Regions from separate parts of the Vibrio sp. SCSIO 43133 genome, predicted to be linked through region 1. Evidence: predicted binding sites of a transcription regulator. Region 1 holds the regulator's gene; each other region holds the start of a gene.
The links. Region 1 encodes MetJ, which represses methionine synthesis genes. Its sites were predicted from a motif close to TTAGACNTNTANANGTCTAA; they were not measured.
Positions count from the first base shown of each region.

Region 1 (7,581 bases):
AGTGATGGGGTAAGAAGGGACATAAGGCAAAAGCAACAAATAAAAAGGCTAGCGGTTATCGCTAGCCTAGAGATAGAACTAATTTAAAACCAACAACTTGTTGTGCGCTAGAAGAAACTCGACATTAGATTTAAATCCGACTGAATCGCACCGGCAGTTACTTCACGTCCCGCTCCCGGACCACGAATTACTAATGGGTTATCTTTATACCACTTACTTTCGATAGCAAAGATATTGTCACACGGCAGCAGATTGGCAAGTGCATGCTCTTTAGACAAAGCTTCAATACCGACACGAGCTTTACCTTGGCGATCAAGACGCGCCACATAACGCAGCACTTTGTCTTCACGCTGCGCCTTCTCTAGACGTTCTTGTAGGATTTCACTCAGTAGCTCTGCCTTTTCAAAAAAGCCATCTAGAGACAACTCCTCAAGCTCCTCCGGAACCAGTGACTCCACCGCTACTGCATCAGGCTCAATATCTAAACCAGATTCACGAGCAAGAATAACCAACTTACGCATCACATCTGAGCCATCCAGATCAGCGCGAGGGTCCGGTTCGGTCAAACCTTGTTGCCAAGCCAAATCTACCAGCTCACTGAAAGGCACGCTGCCATCAAATTGCTGGAACAACCAAGATAACGTCCCAGAAAAAATACCGGACAACGCCACAATATCGTCACCGCTTTCACGCAAATCGCGCACTGTATGGTTAATTGGTAACCCTGCGCCTACCGTCGCGTTATACAGCCAGTGACGCCCCGTCTTCGAGAATGCATCTTGCACTGCGTGATAACTAACACTTGGTGCAGAACCCGCTACTTTGTTGGCCGAAATTAAATGCATGCCATTTTCCGCAATGCTCTGATACCGCTCGGCTAATGCAGGACTCGCCGTCACATCAAGAACAACAACTTCATCGTAACCTTGAAGATTAGCAAGCTGCTGTAACCAAACATCGCCTTGGTACGCCACAGCTTCATCCTCGTAACGCTCCAGCACGGTTTGTTCATTAATGCCTTGGTCATCAAGCCAATACGTTTGGCTATCCACCACGGCAACTAAGTTAAAACTCATTCCACGGCGCTTTTCTAGCTCGCTTTTCTGCTCTTTAAACAGCGCCAGCCAACTAGAGCCAATGTTACCCTTGCCACATAAGGCGACAGCAACGCGTTTTTGAGCTTGGAACAGCTGGGTGTGCACGGACTTAAGCAGAGGTTGAATGTCAGACTTTCTCAACACAGCAGCAAGACTTAACTTAGATTCTGCTTCCGAGAAAAACTCTACCGGCGCATGTTTAAGCTGCTGATAAAAACCAAAACAGTGGTTGGCATTCTTAGTCACACCAGCCCCTACAGCGGCCAGCATAGAATACCCTTCTCTTAGCTTAATCTCCGCTTCAATGGCTAGGTCTTGTAACTCATTGAGTGCACCTGACGCAATTTCTGCAGTATAAGCAAGGCGCAAACGTGCTTGGTCAGACTGCGCTTCAAACGCTAGCGGCTCAAGCTGTGCTCGCTTCAAACCATTCAGCACTTCGTTTTGCGCGCGAGCAAAATCATGACCACTGGCGAATGCGAGGTCAATCAACAGTACTTCATCTAGCGAGGTAATGATCTTAGCACCGCGCCCAGACGCCAGCACTCGTTCTATACGCGTAGAGCCTGACTCAGGTTGATAACTGCAACGTAAGTTCAAATCCATAACACTTTGCGCCACAGGTTGAAGCGTACGGCTATGTAGCACAGGGGCGGCCAAGCGAGCCAATTCACTGGCTTCATCCAGCCTTAATAATGGGAGAAGACAGGCATCGCTCACCACACGAGGGTCAGCACTATAGACCCCTGCAACATCACTCCAAATTGTCACGCAAGAGACTTCGGCAAGTGCTCCAATCACAGTCGCCGAATAGTCAGAACCATTTCGCCCTAACAAAACCGTCTCACCTTCATCGCTTTGCGCCATGAAACCGGTAATCACAATACGATGATGAGCATGCTGAGCTAAGACATCTTTAATCAAGGCATAAGACTTCGCACGATCGACTTCCGGCTGCGTGCCAAATTCTGCTCGTAAGAAAGCGCGAGCGTCTTGCGCCACCGCAGGCAAATCAGATTGACGTAAAAGCGCAGCCAGTAATCTAGAAGACCATACTTCACCGTGACCAAGCACGGCCGCACGCTGCGCCTCACTCAAGGGATAGCCCAGTTCACCTAAAGTACTAAACTCATCACTGAGCAGCGATTTAAGCTGCTCTGCTTCATCACCTTGCAACAACTCATCAATGAGCTCGTTTTGGAACTGTCTTAAAGACTGAAGGTGTTCATGAGCAATACGACCATCTTTATTAAGCGCATCGAGAAACTCAATTAAACGGTTTGTGGTTTTGCCTGCAGCAGACACCACAATTAAATCTTCATTGTGTGAGTAATCTTTAAGAATGGAAACGACACGACGATAACACTCAGGATCCGCCAAGCTACTGCCGCCAAATTTATGTAGTTGCTTCTTCGCCGGAGCGGGTGTGGTACTCATAACTCAACTTATCCTTGGAACGTTTTCGCTTTATCAAATGCTTGCTGTAAATCGTCAATCAGATCGGAGGCATCTTCCAGCCCCACAGACAGGCGCAGTAATTGCTGAGAAACGCCCGCTTCTTCTAAGGCTGCTTCTCCCATTGCTCGGTGTGTCATAGAAGCGGGGTGACAAATCAAACTTTCAACACCACCAAGTGATTCAGCCAGTGAGAACAACTTGAGTTCACCCACAAAGTACTTCAGCTGTTCAAAGCTTCCTGCAAACTCAAAACTCAACATAGAGCCAAAACCTGACTGCTGTTTCTTGGCAATCTCATGTCCAGGATGTTCAGGCAAGCTTGGGTGATAAATCACTTTAACCAGTGACTGCTGCTTTAAGAACTCGAGAATATGTTGAGAGCTCTCTTCATGCACACGCATGCGAGCACCTAACGTACGAATACCACGTAGCGTCATATAACTATCAAACGGTGTCCCCGTTGCCCCAATACAATTGCCCCACCATGCAAGCTCTTCCGCGTGCTCTTCTGTTTTGGTGATCACAACGCCACCAATCACATCAGAGTGACCATTGATGTATTTGGTGGTTGAATGGATAACAAAGTCAGCGCCAAGCTCTAAAGGCTTTTGGTACACAGGTGTCAGAAAGGTATTATCAACCGCCACTAGCGCGCCGACTTGTTTGGCTTTTTCGCAAACAGCAGCGATATCGACGACTCGAACCAACGGGTTGGACGGCGTCTCAAGTAAAATGAGCTTTGGTTTCGCTTCAAGTGCAGCATCTAACGCCGCCTCGTCGCTTTGGTCGACAAACTGAACTTTAAAATCACCCTTTTGCGCACGAGTATTGAATAGTCGGTAACTACCGCCATAGCAGTCATGCGGAGCCACGATAGTGTCTTCAGGCCCTAAAAAAGCCGACGCCCACAAGTTTAGCGCAGACGTACCACAGTTAGTGACAACGGCTCCTTTACCAGATTCGAGCTCATACAATGCTTGCTCCAGCAAACCACGGTTTGGGTTTCCAGAGCGGGTATAGTCGTAAGTAGGCACTTCTCCAAACGCAGGGAAACCATAGTTAGTAGAAAGGTAAATTGGCGGTACCACAGCATGGTGCTGGGTATCTGATTCGATACCAGTACGTACGGCTATTGTCGCTGGCTTCCGATTGCTCATAGAAACTTCCTTTATCAAATCGCATTGGGCTGATGGGCTGTTATTCAGTGTCTACTTTTGTCAGTGAATATGGAACCAACAAAAGTGGCAAACATTAAAAAATTAACATTGCGTTAAAATGAATGTCCACTTTACTTTCCATTTTGTGAGACGTCAACACTTCTAGACGTCTATATGTCTTTGCTTATGGCAGTAAATCCCGCTAAAATTGCAGCATTCTTATTACTACTACTTATGATTAATAGAGCGAAGGTGTGCAATGGCAGATTGGAACGGCGAATACATTAGCCCATACGCGGAGCACGGAAAAAAAAGCGAACAAGTAAAAAAGATCACGGTGTCTATTCCGTTGAAGGTGCTAAAGGTGTTGACTGATGAACGTACTCGTCGCCAAATCAATAACTTACGCCACGCAACCAATAGTGAACTATTGTGCGAAGCCTTCCTACACGCCTACACTGGTCAACCGCTTCCAACCGACGAAGACTTGAGAAAAGACCGTCCAGACGACATCCCAACAGAAGCTAAAGAGCTGATGACAGCAATGGGAATTGAGTTTGAAGCGTTCGATGAAGAGTAAATTCTGACGTAGAATGAAAAAAGACGGCATTTATGCCGTCTTTTTTATTTGCTCGAGTATGAGAAATTAAGCCATATAATTTTCTGGCATCTCAATTCGCGCAACACCGGAATCGACTGCAGCTTGAGCAACCGCTTTGGCTACACGTGGCAGCAAACGTGGATCCATTGGTTTTGGAATGATGTACTCCTTGCCAAAAGTAAGTGACTCTACACCAGCCGCTTTAAGCACCTCTTGTGGTACTTCTTCTTTGGCAAGTTCACGAATCGCCTCAACCGCAGCTAGCTTCATTTCGTCATTAATTTCACTTGCACGTACATCAAGCGCACCGCGGAAGATAAATGGGAAACACAGGACATTGTTTACTTGGTTAGGGTAGTCAGAGCGCCCAGTGCCCATAATCAGGTCATCACGTACGTCATGAGCAAGCTCAGGTTTGATTTCTGGATCTGGGTTTGAGCAGGCAAACACAATTGGCTTATCCGCCATCAGTTTCAAAGCTTCTGGTTCAAGTAAGTCAGGGCCCGATACACCTAGGAACAGATCCGCACCTTCAATGACGTCTTCCAAGGTACGCATGTCGGTGTTGTTAGCAAACAGCTCTTTATACTCGTTCAAATCGTCGCGGCGAGTATGAATCACACCTTTACGGTCAAGCATGTAGATCTTCTCACGCATCGCGCCACATTTAATCAATAACTCCATACACGCGATAGCTGCGGCACCAGCACCAAGACATACAATGCGCGCTTCTTTCAGATCTTTACCTTGCAGTTCAATCGCGTTCAGCATACCTGCTGCCGTTACAATCGCAGTGCCGTGCTGGTCATCGTGAAACACCGGCACATCACAGCGTTCAATCAGACGACGTTCAATCTCAAAACAGTCTGGGGCTTTAATATCTTCTAGGTTGATACCACCGAAGGTATCAGAGATGTTAGCTACCGTATCAACAAACTCATCAATCGTGCGATGTTTCACTTCGATATCAATAGAGTCTAGACCAGCAAAACGCTTGAACAGTAGCGCTTTACCTTCCATAACAGGTTTCGACGCCAGTGGGCCTAAGTTACCTAGCCCCAAAATCGCAGTACCGTTAGAGATGACCGCAACCATGTTGCCTTTGGCTGTGTACTTATAAACATTTTCAGAGTTTTGTGCGATTTCACGCACTGGCTCAGCCACACCAGGGCTGTATGCAAGGGCGAGGTCAGCTGCTGAGTCAGCAGACTTAGTCAGAGCAATTTCAATTTTTCCAGGGACGGGGTTGGCATGATAATCAAGCGCTTGTTGGCGAAATTCGTCGATTTGTTGGTCATCGGACATGGTGGCAATCCTGCTTATTCTACGAGTATTAAAGACTGAATGTGTGAGTATAAACCGCTTTGTAATTATTAGCTTTGCTTCTAAAGGGTTACAGACTCAACAGAGTGGACAACACGAACGGGGATACTGACGCATGGTCTGTGTGACAGCGGTTCGTCACTCTGATTTATTAATACTACGCTAGATAGTTAGAATTTTGAATGGATTGTATACAGAATTGTTTTATTTTTGCCTCAAAACAAAAAGGACGCCGAAGCGTCCTTTTCTAGAATCTGCAAAAGTAAGATTACTTCTTGCTAGATAGAGCACCGAAACGCTTGTTGAAGCGATCAACACGGCCGCCTGTATCAACGATACGTTGCTTACCAGTGTAGAATGGGTGGCACTTGTCACATACGTCTAGGTGGATAGAATCTTTACCTAGAGTAGAGTTGAATTCGAATGTGTTGCCGCAAGAGCAAGTTGCTGTTACTGCTTTGTATTCTGGGTGGATACCAGCTTTCATGGGGAAACCTCAAAGTTTAGGCCGTGTCGCCATCCGATTCTAAGCCGGACACCACACGTAGTTTAATAAAAGACTTATGATATCGCTGTTACTGCAATAAATGTAGAACAAGCCATACCATCAAGGCGCAGTATAGTAATGAATAGTGCCTTTAGGATCAACTAAAATTGCCACTTTTTTCGCCACCTTTAGGTGGATTGACTCAGTTTATTCAATTAACGGTTTCTCCTAACGGACATAGCTAGGTAGAATGGCGCTCTCTTTGAACAATACCGATTCCACTATGCGCCCAAACGTAGCTCGTGTTGCACTGCCAGTGCCACTGGATAAACAGTTCGATTATCTAGTCCCAACGCACCTTTTCCCTGTGGTGGGCGGCCGAGTATCAGTGCCTTTTGGACGCCAGACCTTAGTTGGTATTGTCACTCAATTCAGCCACCAATCAGACTTCCCTATTGATCAGCTTAAGCCCATCAAAGCGGCACTTGATACCAGTCCAGTCTGGCCAAAGCCACTGTTCGAGCTAATCTCTTGGTGTAGCCAATACTATCAACACCCATTGGGCGACACGTTAAACAACGCTCTACCCTCGTCATTGCGCAAAGGAAAGCCTGCAGAGTTTGCTGCTACCGTTGAGTGGCGTATTACAGAAGCAGGCAAGAATCAGCTCATGGCTGGGTTTGGACGAGCTGTGCAACAAGCAAAAGTCATGCATATGCTGGAGTCTGGCCCTTGTGCTCATCAGGCGTTCATTGATAATGAAGTCAGCTCTAGTGTCTTAAAAACACTGACTGAGAAAGGCTGGATTGAATCGCATGAGAAGCTAGCCCCTACTCCACGTTGGCCAGAAACGATGACCAACCCACCGACAGAGCTGAGGCTGAATGCTGAACAAGCTGTAGCGATCGCGTCAGTAAATAGCCAAACCGAATTCGGCTGCTACCTGCTAGAGGGGGTGACAGGTTCGGGGAAAACCGAAGTTTATCTGCAAATGATCGCACCAGTACTTGAGCGCGGCCAGCAAGCGCTTGTCTTAGTGCCAGAGATTGGTTTAACACCACAAACCATTAACCGCTTTAAAAAGCGTTTCAACGTGCCTATTGAAGTAATTCACTCTGGGCTTAACGATACCGAACGGTTGAATGCATGGTTGAGTGCTCGTGATAGAGTCGCGGGTATTGTTATTGGCACACGCTCGGCGTTACTCACACCATTTGCTGATCTCGGCATTATTATTGTCGATGAAGAACACGACACATCATATAAGCAGCAAGACAGCCTGCGTTACCACGCGCGTGACGTCGCCGTCATGCGTGCCAATAAAGAACAGATTCCAATTGTACTTGGTTCTGCAACACCATCGATAGAGACTCTGCAAAACGCGCTGATTGGTAAGTATCACCATTTGATTTTGAGCCAACGCGCAGGTCTTGCAGTGCCAACGACCAACAAGGTTAT
Region 1 covers NZ_CP068024.1:3,328,454-3,336,034, forward strand. Annotated here, with positions in the region: gene JKJ11_RS15565 (bifunctional aspartate kinase/homoserine dehydrogenase II) at 108-2,534, opposite strand; gene JKJ11_RS15570 (O-succinylhomoserine (thiol)-lyase) at 2,543-3,712, opposite strand; gene metJ (met regulon transcriptional regulator MetJ) at 3,972-4,292, shown strand; gene JKJ11_RS15580 (malic enzyme-like NAD(P)-binding protein) at 4,359-5,618, opposite strand; gene rpmE (50S ribosomal protein L31) at 5,905-6,123, opposite strand; gene priA (primosomal protein N') at 6,407-7,581, shown strand, end outside.

Region 2 (7,581 bases), 1.0 Mb from region 1:
AGCCACAGTAAACGTGTCTTGAGGATGCGTACATCCAGCTCTAAAAACAGCAAGTGATATTGCTTGGTCATTGACTCAGCTTTATCTAAGCCTTGCAAGGCCTCTCGGACTCGCCCCAAGTTAAACTGGGCTTGAGAAGCGATGATTAACGCATTCACCGTACTTAATGGCGTTCGAATGCGTTGGTCGGTATCGTCACGAGATAGGTTTGGAAGGCGATCATCATTGGGCTCTGCAAAACTGCGGTTTGTCAGGTAGTCGGTCGCGATTTCTAGCGCTTTGCTGGGCTCAATTTCGACCAACTTATCCGCCTCAACCAAGAGGGGAGAAGTAAAAGACGACGTTGCATTCGCCACACTACTTAGAAGCGCTGCAAAAATCCCTAATACAACCCAAAATTTAGAGCCCATGAAAGTGTCCATTTCCTGAAGTTTAAAAGGTTACTGTCTTGCCATACGAGCATTATGCTCAGGTGCTTGATATTGATTAGAACGGTATGGGTTGATGTCTAAACCACCGCGACGAGTGTATCTTGCATACACAGTTAACTTAGTTGGATTACAGTATTGCATCAAATCAGTGAAAATACGTTCGACACACTGTTCGTGGAATTCGTTGTGTTCGCGGAAGGACACTAAGTAGCGCAGTAACGCTTCTCGATCTATCTTTGCGCCTTGATATTGTATTTCCACGCTGCCCCAATCTGGCTGATTAGTGATCAAGCAATTTGATTTTAGCAGATGGCTATGAAGCGCTTCCTCAACGATTTCATCACCCGCAGCGTCTTTAAGAAGCTCTGCATCAAATTCGTAGTTATCGATGGCAATATCCTGGTCATCAATACATTCGCCTGCCATACCTACGATTTTGGTATTTTCGAAATCCGCGACAGGGGTCAGTTTGACACTGACCGTTTCGCCTGCGCAGTTAGACAGATCAGTTACAATTGTGGACTGCACTTGCTCCCAAGTTGCAAATCGCGTTTGATTGTAGCTATTCAAATACAGTTTGAATGACTTCGACTCGATAAGGTTTGCACTCGTAGCTGGAATGGACACTTCACCGACCGCGACTTGAGGTAAACCTTTAGCATTGAGCCATGAGATTTCATATAGCGTCCAAATATCACACCCTTGGAATGGCAGAGTTTTCCCTAGTTCAAGGTCATCACGATTTAAGCTTCTCGGCACTGGTTGCAATAAAGTGGCATCGTAGTGATTGGCGTACTCGGTTTTTTGGCCGAGGGTGAGACCTGAAAGCTCTTTAGCGTTGGAATATTTGCTCATAATTGTGTGATATTTCGATTAGAATAAGCTGAATTTTACGAGATCCCTGAATAGCTGTCATCCTTTGTCGTGGTAAAACGCGTTGTAAGCGAAGGATAACTGGAGAGAATATGAATCAAAGTGTACAACAAGCTTTGGAGGCGTTTTCAAAACGCTATCAACAAGCATGGCAAGAAAAACATCAAACACTTCCTGCTAGTGAAGAATTGCATGGATTAGTTTCCCCATGTATTGATAGCAAAGACGAGCAACAGGTTTATTGGACACATTGTCTTCGCGATGCTCCTGAGATGCTCGAAAACATCGAGCAAGGTATTGAGTTGAGCCTTCACGATGACATTAAAGGTTTTTACGGCCATCAATATAGTGCTGATATGGAAGCAACTTGGCAGGGTAACGAACTGACCTTACTGCAAGTTTGGAGTGACGATGATTTTACTCGTTTGCAAGAAAATATCTTGGGCCACTTGGTGACACAAAGAAGGTTGAAGCTTAAGCCTACGGTATTTATCGCGGCAACCGATGCCGATATGGACGTGATTTCAATCTGCAACATCACTGGAAATGTCATTCTGGAGCGTTTGGGTACCGATAGAAGAGATGTGATTGCTGAAGATATCGTCACTTTCCTCGATGGATTGGAGCCTAACGTTTAATTATGTATGTTGTTGAGCTTCATTTTGAGTGTTTTGATAACACCACCATCAGCGCAGTAGAAAAAGGTATTAATGGCCTGATGGATGCGCTGCGATATAACGGTCAGGTATTAGGGCGTGAATTTCCCATAGTGATGGGGGAAGGGGAGTTTTTTGTACGAGCTGTGTGTCCTGAACAAGAAAGCCTACATCCCAAACATCACTCTGATTTTGTGAAAGTCTGCCTCAAGCGTTTATCAGAGGCATGCCTGCTCGCACCTAAAGTAAGATTATTGGGACGCGATATTAACTCAGAGCAAGCGGCAGAAGATGAAGTACCAAGTTGGCAAGTGCTTTATACCACCTATGTGCACACTTGTTCTCCACTTCGAAGTGGTGAGACCTTATTGCCTATTCCGCTCTACCGAAACCCTCCGACTCTAAATGGAGACCATAAGTCGGTCATTAAATGGCAAACCGAATGGCAAGCTTGCGATGAGATTCAGATGGCAGGAGGATGTAAAGCTGAGCATGCCGCATTACGAGAGCTATCGGACATTGGTAGTGATATTTTCCGTCGTGGTTGGGATATTCGTGGCCGCATTGAGTACATTACACAAATTCCAACCTATTACTATCTCTACAAAGTTGGTGGTAAGGATCTAGCAGAAGAGAAAGCTCGCAAATGCCCTAAATGTGGTGGTGAATGGCTACTTGATGAGCCTTTGCATGACATTTTCTACTTCAAATGCGATACCTGCCGAATAGTGTCGAATATTTCTTGGGATCATCTGAAGTAAAACAGTTTGAACGCAGGGTTTAGAACGTAAAAAAGGTTGAAGCGAGATGCTTCAACCTTTTTTGTATCTGAATTAAAAGCGAGTCATTACCAGCCTTTAACAACACCACCTTGGAAGATATCAGAAGCGGCGTTGTAGACTTCGTCAGTTTGGTATGCTTTAACGAAGTTTTGTACATTTTCAGCGTTTACATTGTCTTCACGAGCTACGATAAGGTTTACGTATGGCGACTCTTTATCTTCAACAAATACGCCGTCTTTTTGAGGTGTTAGGTTGATAGAGCTAGCGTACGTAGTGTTAATGACTGACAGCGCAACATCGTCGAGTGAACGTGGAAGTTGAGCAGCATCAAGCTCAACGATGGTGATGTTTTTCGGATTGCTCTCGATGTCACGAACGGTAGCCAGTAGACCAACGCCATCACGTAGCGTGATCAGACCTTGTTGCTCAAGAAGCAGCAGAGAACGACCTAGGTTTGTTGGATCGTTTGGTACTGCAATGCGAGCACCATCTTGGATTTCATCCACAGACTTTACTTGCTTAGAGTAGCCTGCGATAGGGTAGACAAATGTGTTACCTGCAACAGTCAGCTTATAGTTGCGGTCTGCAATTTGTTGATCCAAATATGGCTTATGTTGGAATGCGTTGATATCAATAGAGCCATCATCTAACGCTGCGTTTGGCGTCACGTAATCTGTGAAGGTAACTAACTCAACATCAAGGTTGTATTTTTCTTTTGCTACTTTCGCTGCTACTTCTGCTACCTGTGCTTCTGCACCGGCCATAACACCAACTTTGATTTTGTTAGTATCGGCTTCTTTCTCACCACAACCGGCTAGAACGAGTGCAGACGCTGCTGCTGCGATTGCGAGTAAATTCTTAACGTTGAATTTCATGACTCTCTCCTTGTTATAAATCTAAAACTTCAATTATCTGTGGTCTACGCGGCGCACAATAGTGTCGCCAATAGACTGAATAATTTGTACTAATACGATGAGCATGACGACAGTAACTGCCATGATAACCACATCATATCGGTGGAATCCGTAACGTATCGCGACATCACCAAGACCACCGCCACCGACTGTGCCAGCCATTGCTGAGTAGCTTACAAGTGTCACTAATGTAATTGTCACTGAATTGACAATAGTCGGTAATGCTTCAGGAAGCAGCACTTTGGTAATAATTTGATAAGGGGTAGCACCCATTGACTGCGCCGCTTCCACTAAGCCCGTTGGAACTTCAAGCAAGGCGCCTTCAATTAAACGAGCGACAAATGGAATAGCCCCTACTGTTAATGGCACGATGGCTGCAGTTGTACCAATAAAGGTACCGATGAGCATTTTGGTCACTGGAATGATGGCGACCATTAACACTAAGAATGGTACAGAACGGCCTACGTTGACTATGGCACCTAGCACACTATTTAGGCGTGGATTTTCCAGCAAGCCACCTTTCTTCGTCGTATGGAGAATCACCCCTAGCGGAATACCTACTGCGAAGCCAACAATGCCAGCAACAGCGACCATGTAGAGCGTTTCCCATGTCGCGCCGAGCAGTAGATTGCCATTAAGTGATAGCCATTCAGAGACAGTATTAAAGGACATAGCCAAGTACCTCTACTTTTACATTGTGGTCACGAAGGTATTGGATTGCTGCATTATCATCGCTTTCATTACCGAATAACTCAGCAACCATCATGCCAAATTTAACCCCACCGGCATAATCAAGATCTGAGCTGAGAATGCTTACATCAATGTTGTATTTGCGCGCAATTTGCGTCATTAGCGGTGCGTCAACGGTTGCTCCAGTGAACTCAAGGCGTACCAGTGGGTAACTGCCTTCAACTCGTTCGGTTTGCAAGCGAGCTTGATAATCTTCCGGAATAGAAAGATCCAGTGTGGAGCGAATAAATTCGTGCGCGAGCTCGGTTTTAGGATGAGCGAAGATTTCGCCCACAGTGCCTTTCTCTACAAGGTGACCATCACCAATGATTGCTACTTCATGGCAGATGCTTTTCACCACATCCATTTCATGAGTAATAAGTAACATGGTGATTTTAAGTTTACGGTTAATTTCTTTGAGCAGTTCAAGAATAGACTGAGTCGTCGCTGGGTCTAGTGCGCTCGTCGCTTCATCGCATAGCAGAACTTTAGGGTCAGAAGCTAAGGCTCGAGCAATGGCGACGCGCTGCTTTTGTCCGCCACTCAGGTTAGCCGGATATGTGTCACGCTTGTCGGCAAGGCCTACTAATTTAAGCAGTTCAGAGACTTTGTTCTCAATATCAGAACTTGCTTTACCTGCAAGTTCAAGTGGTAACGCGACGTTCTCAAATACGGTACGAGATGAAAGCAGATTAAAGTGCTGAAAGATCATGCCAATATTGCGGCGCGTTTCGCTTAGCTCTGACTTGGACAGTTTAGTCAGGTCAATACCATCAACAATGACTGCTCCAGACGTCGGTGCTTCTAGCATGTTAACGCAACGAATCAGGGTACTTTTCCCTGCACCGGACGAGCCAATCACACCAAAGATGGTGCCTTCAGCAATATGAAGGTTAATATCAGACAAAGCGTTGATTTCCTTTGTCCCTTGATAAAACACTTTGTTTACCTGATTAATTTCGATCATCTAAGCAACCTAAACCCAATGAGTAGCATAAAAGTTTGAACTACATCTCAATTGATAGAAGATGCTATGGGTTTCACCGATTTGTGTCAATAGATATTTTTACGTCTAGACGTCTAAACGGCATTTTCATAGTGATGTGGATATAAAAGCATGTAATAATTCATGTCATTAGCACTTATCTAGAGCAAGAGAGTAACCTGTGGCAAAACCAGCTGTGTTTTTAGACCGTGATGGCGTAATCAATATCGACCATGGCTATGTAAGCGATGAACATGACTTCGAATATGTTGAAGGTGTGTTTGAAGCGACCAAGAAGTTACAAGATATGGGCTACATGCTCGTGCTAGTAACGAACCAGTCAGGGATCGCTCGTGGGATGTTCTCAGAAGACCGCTTTTTGTCTCTAACTCAATGGATGGACTGGAACTTCTCAGATAATGGTATCGAATTTGATGGTATTTACTACTGCCCTCATCATCCAGAGCACGGAGTTGGTGACTACAAACAAGATTGTGACTGTCGTAAGCCAAAACCGGGGATGTTCATTTCGGCAAGAGATTTTCTCAAGATAGACATGGCTAAATCCGTTATGGTGGGTGACAAAGCTGAAGATATGATGGCGGCTGAAGCGGCTGGTGTGGGTACTAAGATTTTAGTTCGTACAGGTAAGCCTGTTACTGAGCGCGGCGAGTCCATTGCGACTACGGTTCTTGATAGCATCCGCGACGTACCAGCGTATCTTGCTAAATAGACACATACTGAATGGGTGTTGGCCTTAAAGAGGAGAAATGATGCTTTCAATTGCAAAAAAAACGTTGTTACCCGTTTTATTGGTGAGTGGATTGGCGGCATGCAGTAGTGGCGGACAAACGGAATCCACAGCTGGTAGTTATCATGTGCTCCAATATGAGTGTGATAGTCAAAATTTCCAGGTCACTCAACTTTCCAGTGAACAAATCCTTTTGCTGATAGACAAGACGGAATATCCGTTGCATAGAGTCCCCTCAGCATCCGGCGTGCGCTATACCTTGGATGGTGAATCGCAAACCGATTCTAATATTGAGTTGTTCAGTAAAGGTCGAGAAGGCATGCTAACAATGAATGGTGTCACTGATAAGTCCTGCCGTATGACCACACGCAGTATTCCTAAAGGCTAATGACTAAAAAACTGACCATACTTGATATCGCGAAACTATCGGGAGTCGGCAAATCGACCGTCTCTCGAGTGTTGACCAATGACCCCAAAGTTAAGCCTGAGACTCGCGAAAAGGTAGAGCAGGTGATCGCGGAGCATGGTTATGTTCCGTCAAAATCGGCTCAGTCTATGCGAGGTGGTGGAGCTCAGAACGTGATTGGTGTGATCATTTCTCGACTGGATTCCCCTTCTGAAAACAAAGCCGTCAGCAGCATGCTTAATGTACTCTATGCGGCAGGCTATGACGTTGTGATTATGGAAAGCCAGTTCGATCCGGTGAAAACTAATGAACATCTTAACGTGTTGCGAAAGCGAAATGTGGATGGGGTAATAGTGTTTGGTTTTACCGAGTTGGATCTGGATGCCGTGGCAGATTGGGATGAAAAGGTAGTTGTGATTGCGATGGATACCGATCGAGTGTCGTCGATCAATTACGACAATGCCGGTTTGATCCACGCGGTTCTGAATAAGCTTAAAGATCAAGGCGTGAGTGATCTGGCGTTTATTGGTGTAGATCCTGAAGATAAAACTACAGGCTTAGCTCGCTTAAACGCTTATCAAGTTTGGTGTGAAGAGCAGCAATTGCCGGCTCGGTTTCGTACCGGAGCACTTCATCATGAGAGTGCATATTCACTAGTGGATGATGTGGTGAGTGATTCCCTGCAAGCCATTGTCTGCGCCAGCGATACTCTAGCACTGGGTACCATTAAGCGCTTACAAGAGTTAGGAAGAGAGGACATTATTGTCACGGGTATTGGTGGCAATGAATTGTTGTCATTTTTATTCCCGAATATCTACAGTATTGATCCTGGCTATCATCAAGCAGGTGAAAAAGCAGCTAACCTATTGATTAAGCAATTGAAAGGCGACGCTATCGTCTCTCATCTCACACAAGAAGCTGTGTAAACACGGCTTCTACTCTGTCTTCTCATCCTTTTCTTTTGATGCATTTCTCTACAATTATTGTGATCACTCTCAATTAATGGGAATGTTCCCATTTACGTTTTTTTCTCGTGTGTCACACTGCATTTAGA
Region 2 covers NZ_CP068024.1:742,512-750,092, forward strand. Annotated here, with positions in the region: gene JKJ11_RS03620 (tetratricopeptide repeat protein) at 1-410, opposite strand, end outside; gene queF (NADPH-dependent 7-cyano-7-deazaguanine reductase QueF) at 441-1,286, opposite strand; gene syd (SecY-interacting protein) at 1,397-1,942, shown strand; gene JKJ11_RS03635 (Zn-ribbon-containing protein) at 1,945-2,721, shown strand; gene JKJ11_RS03640 (MetQ/NlpA family lipoprotein) at 2,808-3,617, opposite strand; gene JKJ11_RS03645 (methionine ABC transporter permease) at 3,651-4,328, opposite strand; gene metN (methionine ABC transporter ATP-binding protein MetN) at 4,318-5,352, opposite strand; gene gmhB (D-glycero-beta-D-manno-heptose 1,7-bisphosphate 7-phosphatase) at 5,552-6,103, shown strand; gene JKJ11_RS03660 (MliC family protein) at 6,141-6,509, shown strand; gene treR (trehalose operon repressor TreR) at 6,509-7,453, shown strand.
Region 2: the regulator MetJ is predicted to act here: its motif matches at 5,450-5,469, upstream of metN (methionine ABC transporter ATP-binding protein MetN).

Region 3 (7,581 bases), 1.6 Mb from region 1:
CTATCCACATACAATATCGGCTATATCAAGTGGGATATGAATCGTGAAGTGGTGCAACCCGGACACAGAGGTAAAGCGGCCGGTCATCAACAAGTGGTTCGCTATTATCAGCTGGTTGATAAAGTGCGAGAAAAACATCCTAACGTAGAAATTGAATCGTGTGCAGCAGGTGGTGGGAGAATCGATTTTGAAGTGTTGAAGCGTACCCATCGCTTCTGGGCATCAGATAATAATGATGCGCTGGAGCGACAGTCTATACAACGAGGTATGAGCTATTTCTTCCCACCGGAAGTCATGGGGAGCCATATCGGAGCGAGCCATTGCCATAGTACCAGACGCCGTCACTCTATTGAATTTAGGGGCCTCACCGCCTTGTTCGGTCATATGGGAATCGAACTTGATCCAGTCAAAGAAAGTGACATTGAAAAGCAAGGATTTGAGCGCTACATCAAGTTGCATAAATCATTGCGATCGTTGCTACACAGCGGGAATTCATGGCGTCTTGAAACCGATGATAACGCTCATCAGATCTCAGCTGTTATTGCCAAGGACCAGTCTCAAGCGGTTATCCAGATCGCTCAGTTGGCCATGCCAACGAATTCGTTAAGTGGGCATCTACGGATACCAGGATTGGATCCTAAAGCAAGGTACAAAGTTTCCGTGATTGATAAACCTGCTTTGTTTGATGACATCGTTAACTACCAACCGCCTTGGATGGAAGAAGGATGTGAGTTAACCGGAGAATGGTGCGAAGAGATTGGGCTGACGATGCCGATACTAGACTCAGAATCTGCGGTTCTAGTGGTGTTACAGCGACTCTAAACTGTACTGATTGCAATAAGGCTGCATGACTTTATCTTGCAGCCTTTTTTATTGGTTTAGTTGTAATCGTTTCCGGATTATTTTTACTCCTTAAAACTAGTAATAGATGTATTTGATCACATTTAATTTACATATTGTTATTTTTTACTGTTTTAGATCTCATTTTTAAATATGCCAGTGTAAACGTTTCCAGTTGTGGTTATGGATCACAGAAAGGCGACGCTTCTGTCAGTAGGATTGCGCTCAGACCAATAAATTAAAGAAACTAAGTGTAACCTATGTCTGAACAACTGACTCTTAAAACCAAACTCTCATATGGCCTAGGTGCTTTAGGTAAAGACTTTGCCTGTGCGCCTATCTACATCTTCCTTATGTTCTACTTTACAGACGTCGCAGGATTGTCCGCTGCGTTTGTCGGTTCAATCTTCCTTGTGGCCCGAATTTTCGATGCTGTGACTGACCCTCTTATGGGCGTGATCGTTGACAACACTCGTTCAAAAATGGGTAAGTTTCGTCCATGGATTGTTGTTGGGACGATTCTAAATGCGGTTGTGCTGATTGCGTTGTTTAGTACTCATATGTTTGAGGGTACAACCTTATATGTATATGCTGCGGCAGCGTACATCTTATGGGGACTGACCTATACTATTATGGATATTCCTTATTGGTCAATGATTCCAGCGCTGTCTAGCTCTAGACAAGAACGAGAGAAGTTGGTCGTATGGCCTCGTCTATTCGCTAGCTTGGCATGGTTTATCATCGGTACTTACGGCTTGCATATTGTTGGTACGTTAGGAGACGGCAATCAAGGAGACGGTTTCTTCAATCTATCAATCCTAATCGCGATTCTATTTGTGTTAAGTGCTTTCTTGGTAGCTCGCAACGTAAAAGAAGATACCAACATCAAAGCAAATGCAGCGGAGAAGTTTAATTTCAAAGATGTCATGGTAATTATTGGTCAAAATGACCAACTAAAAGCACTGATTGGCACGGTATTATCTTTCCAAATCGCTAACTTGTTAGTGGGCGGATTTGCTATCTACTACTTTTCTTATGCACTAGGAAATCCTGAACTTTTCCCAATCTATATGATGGTTGCTGGTGCTGCGGAAGTCGCGGGTGTTTTCTTGTTCCCACGCATTGCTGCTAAGTTGCCTAGAAAGAACTTGTGGTTTATCGCCTGTGGTTTCCCGATACTATCATGTGGCCTGTTACTTGCGATGAGTGGCTTGGCTCCGGGTAACGTGGTGCTTATCGGTCTATCAGGTGCAGCTATCAAATTTGGTATCGGTATTGCGAATGCACTACAAACAGTAATGCTTGCTGATGTTGTGGACTATGGTGAATATAAAACTGGTCGTCGCAGCGAGAGCGTTATTTTCTCAGTTCAAACCATGTTGGTAAAATTCGCGGGTGCAGCTGGTGGCTTCATCGTTGGTGTGGGGCTGTCATTAGTCGGCTATGTACCGAACGTAGAACAAACTGCGGATACAATTTTTGGCATTGAGTTCATGATGGTGGGCTTACCTGCAATCTTAATGGCGATTAGTGGCATTGTTTATAAACGCTATTATCATCTGCACGACGGGTTTTCTGAGAGTGCGGTTAAGCACATCGAACAGGTGGAGCCTCAAACGGTTAACGCGCAATAATTCAACATCTCTCTAATTATTATGAATCACACGGTTTAATGCAGTTTGTACAGAATGTATTGAATGGTGTGATTCATAAATAGAATCAGTCACTTCTCGTTTTACTCTTCCGATCTGAAGGTACTCTTCTGTCCCTTCGATGCTGACATTTCATTACAGCTCTTGACTATCTATCCATATAGACTATTCATATTATAAGTATCATTAATTTATATAACTTATTAATAACTAAGATATTTACAAAAAAATGACTTGAAGCCATTTTGTGATGCACTTCAAGTGAGTAAAGTCTATCGCCAAAACCTTCTATTTTGACTTTTTAGGGGAGCCCTTTTTAGCCAATGTTTTCAACTATTCTCAGTTTTGACCGAGCATCCACGAGTTCAACAGATGTGCAGCGTTCGCATCGCTTTGCATTTATGTGGTGTTTTTTCTATGCCGTCGCTTGGTCTTTGGTGTCTTATCACCTAGATCCAACCGTACCTTATGACGCAGTGGAAGCGTTGAACTGGGCCAGTAATGGTGAATGGGGAAGTCCGAACAATCCGTGGTTTGTAGGCTTTTTTGCTCGTATTTTACTGGTCTCAGATACCACAGAGTTTGCGTCAGCATTTTGGTACGTAGGACACTTCTCTGTTATCGCATTGGGTATGCTGGGTTGCTACAGACTCGCTTACAAACTCACAGACTCAATAGCCTTAGCTTGGTTGGGGCTGCTAACTCTGAACTTATCGGGCGTTATCAACTTTGAAGCCATTCCATATAACGACAACTATTTGTTGTTCGGTTCTTGGTCATGGATTTTATTGTTTTTTGTCAAAGCTGTTTATGAAAACGCGAAGTGGTGGTTGCCGTTTGGCGTGTTAGCTGGTTGCTCTGCAATGGCTAAATACACGACCTTCGCACCAGTTGCGATGGTATTTATACTTAGCCTTACGGTGCCAAGCGTGCGTCGCTTTTGGAAAGAACCGTATTTCTATGCCGGTATTGTTGCATTTTTAGCTTTAGTAACGCCAAATTTCTTTTGGATGTTCGCCAACAACTTCTCGTCAGTGAAGTGGGTGAGTGGTCAAGTATCGGCGCAGTTGAGTCCTGGTAGTTGGTTAGCGCTGTTGTCGGTATTCTATCCGTTTGTTTTGTTAGCGGCGCTGCTGGGAAAACGAGCGCTGAAACTGACTAAAGATGTGCCTGAAAAAGTATGGCTAACAACGTTTGTTTTATTGGCTCCTCTGGTACTTATCATGGCTTGGTTTACCTTCCATAAAGGTAATCGCCTTGTAGAATGGTTGCACCCGTTCTTCATGCCTGCGCCAGCTGTGTTGGTCGCTTATCTAGCAAAAGATGTGGTAGGTAAACTATCGAGACCATTTAAAGTGTTGTCAGTCATGGCATTGGTTATGATTGCTGGCTATGCCTCGGTTATGCTCTTTAACGTTCGTAATGCGGGACAGAACTTTAGCGGGATTAAGACGTTAAGCAGCGAAGCAGAGCAGTTTTGGTATCAACATAATGACAAGCCGTTGACATTAGTTGGTGGAACACCGCTTTCTCAATGGTTTACCTTCTATATTGCACCTCATCCAAAAATGACGAATCAGTGGAGCAATGAGACGCTACCCAATGTTTACAACCGCCATATCACAGCCGAGGCGATTGAGCAGCAAGGTGTGTTGTTGATGGGTAATGTGGGGGCAGGATGTAAAGAAGGGGTATTTGCTCGCTTTACTAATGAATGGCCGCAGTTTGTACCAGATATCCAGCAAGAAGTGATTTATCAAGAGTCTCCTCAGGACAAACAGCAAGCAGTATGTTTGGGAATCGTGAGTCCACGTTCTTAAGCAGTACTGCGTTATAACGAAGTAAGCCCTCCACTATGGAGGGCTTACTTTTTGAATGGACTATTACAATAGAACTTAAGCTATCTTGATACCTTCCAGATGTTGCTGACATTGCGTTCTTGCTGTGCCGAAAAATGCCTGCAGATAGTGTTTATCCTTTTCTCCATTTCTCACCGCAGCAAAGAGTCTTCGCCAAAGCCCTTGTCCCAGTGGCTTGCTGGTAATTAATCCTTGACGAGAAAACTCACTCACTGCCCAGTTAGGTAAAGCAGCGACCCCTAAACCCGCCGAAACCATTTGTACCAACATTAAGGTGTTGTCAGCTTGCTTCCATTTCTTTGGTTCTATCCCTGCTGGGGTTAAGAAATGTTTGACTATATCAAGACGTTGCTTTTGAACCGGATACGTCAATAAGGTCTGCTCTGATAGATCTTCGGGTTCAATTACAGATTTTTCTGCTAATGGGTGAGAGATGGACGTGACTAAACGCATCTCGAAATCGAACAGGGGTTCATAATGAATTTCAGATCGCGGCTGAATATCAGAGGTAATCACCAGATCTAGCTCTCCAGCAACCAAAGCAGGAATAGGCTCAAAGCCAAAGCCAGAGGAAAAATCAAGCTCTACATGTGGCCAAGCGAGTTGGTACTCTTTCAAAGCGGGCATCAGCCACTGAAAGCAAGAATGACAGTCTATAGCCATGTGTAAACGACCGTTGATGTCTTCCTTGAGACCCGCTAAATCACCTTCTGCTTGCGCGATGCGTGGAAGAATTTCGTTCGCGAGGTTGAGCAGTATCTCACCTTCTGAGGTAAATCGAACTGGGCGTGTCTTGCGAATAAACAACGGTGAGCCGATACGCGCTTCTAAGTCCTTTAGTTGATGAGAGAGGGCGGACTGAGTTAGGTGTAGCGATGTGGCGGTCGCAGTTAGTGATCCTGTATCTCGTAGCGATGCCAATGTTTTTAAGTGCTTTAGCTCTATCATGAATATCCCTCATCCTGTTCCCTTAACTATTAACTTAACGTGATTTATAAGATGTGTAAACATCTAGACGTCCAAAAGTGTTTTCTATCTATTGTTGAATTAATTTCATATTCAATGTGAATAATTTGAGATTGTTCATATTTATTGGCTGGGGGATAGTTTAGCCATCCAGACTGCTTCAGATAAAGGACATCAACATGACAGTAACGCACATTCTTGGCTATCCACGCATCGGTGAAAAACGCGAACTCAAATTTGCTCTAGAAAAATACTGGAAAGGGGAGAGCGACCAAGCTGCTCTCAAGCAAACTGCAAGTAACATCAAACAGAATAACTGGGCGCTGCAACGCGACAATGAACTATCTTTCGTGACAGCGGGTGATTTTGCTTGGTATGACCATGTACTTAGTACCAGCCTACTACTAGGCCATGTGCCAAAGCGACATGCTAAAGGCTTTCCTGACCTTGATACGCTTTTTCGTGTAGGGCGAGGTCAGTCACAGGCTCAGTGCGGTTGCAGTGGCGAAGCAGCGTCAGACATGACGAAGTGGTTTAACACAAACTATCACTACATTGTTCCTGAGTTTTCCTCTCAAGATAGTTTTCAAGTAAGTTGGACCCAGTTATTTGATGAAATAAATGAAGCTCAGCAAAACAGCAGTAATGTGAAACCTGTGCTTCTAGGCCCGTTGAGTTACCTTTACCTTGGAAAAGAAGTCGAAGACGGTTTTGATAGACTCACGCTGTTGCCACGTCTTTTGACAGCCTACCAAGCTATCTTAGCGAAGCTAGAAAAACTGGGTGTAGAGTGGGTACAAATTGATGAGCCAATACTATCTCTTGAGCTTCCAAAGCCATGGCTAAGTAGTTTTAAGCTGGCTTATCAGGTAATTAGAAGTGATGTGAAGGTGCTACTGACAACCTATTTTGACTCGGTTGTTGAATCGTTAGATGTGATTAAGCAACTAAGTGTTGATGGCCTGCACATTGATGTGGCTGCGGCTCCTGAACAGCTAGATATCGTGGTTGATCAATTACCAGAAGATTGGGTGTTATCGGTCGGTACTATCAATGGTCGAAATGTATGGCGCGCAAATTTACACAGTAAGCTCCAACAATTGCAGCCAGTAAAAGAAAAGCTTGGTGAACGCTTGTGGGTGGCCACCTCATGCTCTTTGCTACACAGCCCGGTTGATTTAGAACTGGAAACCAAACTTCCAGAAGGGACAAAAAACTGGTTCTCTTTTGCCAAACAGAAGGTTAGTGAAGTGCAATGGTTGGCTAAGGCATTAGATGGCGATGAAGATGCAAAACAGTATTGTGCTCAATACAGTCAACCCATTATAGAGCGTGAGCTATCGACTTGGGTAAATAAGCCTGAGGTTCAAAAGCGTGTTGCCGCTTTGGGCCAAACCAACGGTGATCGCTGCGCACCTTATGATGAGCGAGCCCATCATCAGAAAGAAGTATTGAAGCTTCCTTTATTGCCAACTACGACGATAGGTTCGTTCCCGCAAACCTCTGAAGTTCGACAAACACGTGCGGCGTACAAACGTAATGACATTGATTTCCCAAGTTATCAAACTGCTATGCATGCGTTTATCAAAGATACGGTAGAGCGACAGGAAGCCACCGGATTAGATGTTTTGGTGCACGGTGAAGCTGAACGTAATGATATGGTGGAGTATTTTGCAGAGAATCTTTCAGGCTTTCAAACTACTCAATTTGGTTGGGTACAGAGTTATGGATCGCGCTGTGTTAAACCTGCCATCGTGGTTGCTGATATCGAACGTGACAAGCCAATGACAGTCGAGTGGTCAACCTATGCTCAGTCGTTAACCTCAAAACCAATGAAAGGTATGTTAACGGGGCCTGTGACCATCTTATGCTGGACGTTCCCTCGTGAGGATGTGACGCGAGAAACGATAGCCAATCAGCTTGCATTAGCACTTCAAGATGAAGTTAATGATTTGCAGAACGCTGGAATTAATATCATTCAGATTGACGAACCTGCAATTCGCGAGGGTTTACCGTTAAAACAGCGTGACCATAAAGCATATTTAGAGTGGGCGGTGAAAGCGTTCAAAGTGTCCGCGGCAAGTGCTAAACCAGAAACTCAAATACACACTCATATGTGTTACAGCGAGTTCAATGAAATCATTGAATCTGTGGCTGCGTTAGATGCAGACGTGATTACCATTGAAACTTCTCGTTCAAATATGGAACTGCTAAATGCGTTTGAAGAGTTTAACTATCCAAATGAGATTGGGCCGGGGGTTTAC
Region 3 covers NZ_CP068024.1:1,296,434-1,304,014, forward strand. Annotated here, with positions in the region: gene JKJ11_RS06245 (alpha-galactosidase) at 1-822, shown strand, start outside; gene melB (melibiose:sodium transporter MelB) at 1,101-2,474, shown strand; gene JKJ11_RS06255 (ArnT family glycosyltransferase) at 2,816-4,312, shown strand; gene metR (HTH-type transcriptional regulator MetR) at 4,388-5,299, opposite strand; gene metE (5-methyltetrahydropteroyltriglutamate--homocysteine S-methyltransferase) at 5,497-7,581, shown strand, end outside.
Region 3: the regulator MetJ is predicted to act here: its motif matches at 5,355-5,374, upstream of metE (5-methyltetrahydropteroyltriglutamate--homocysteine S-methyltransferase).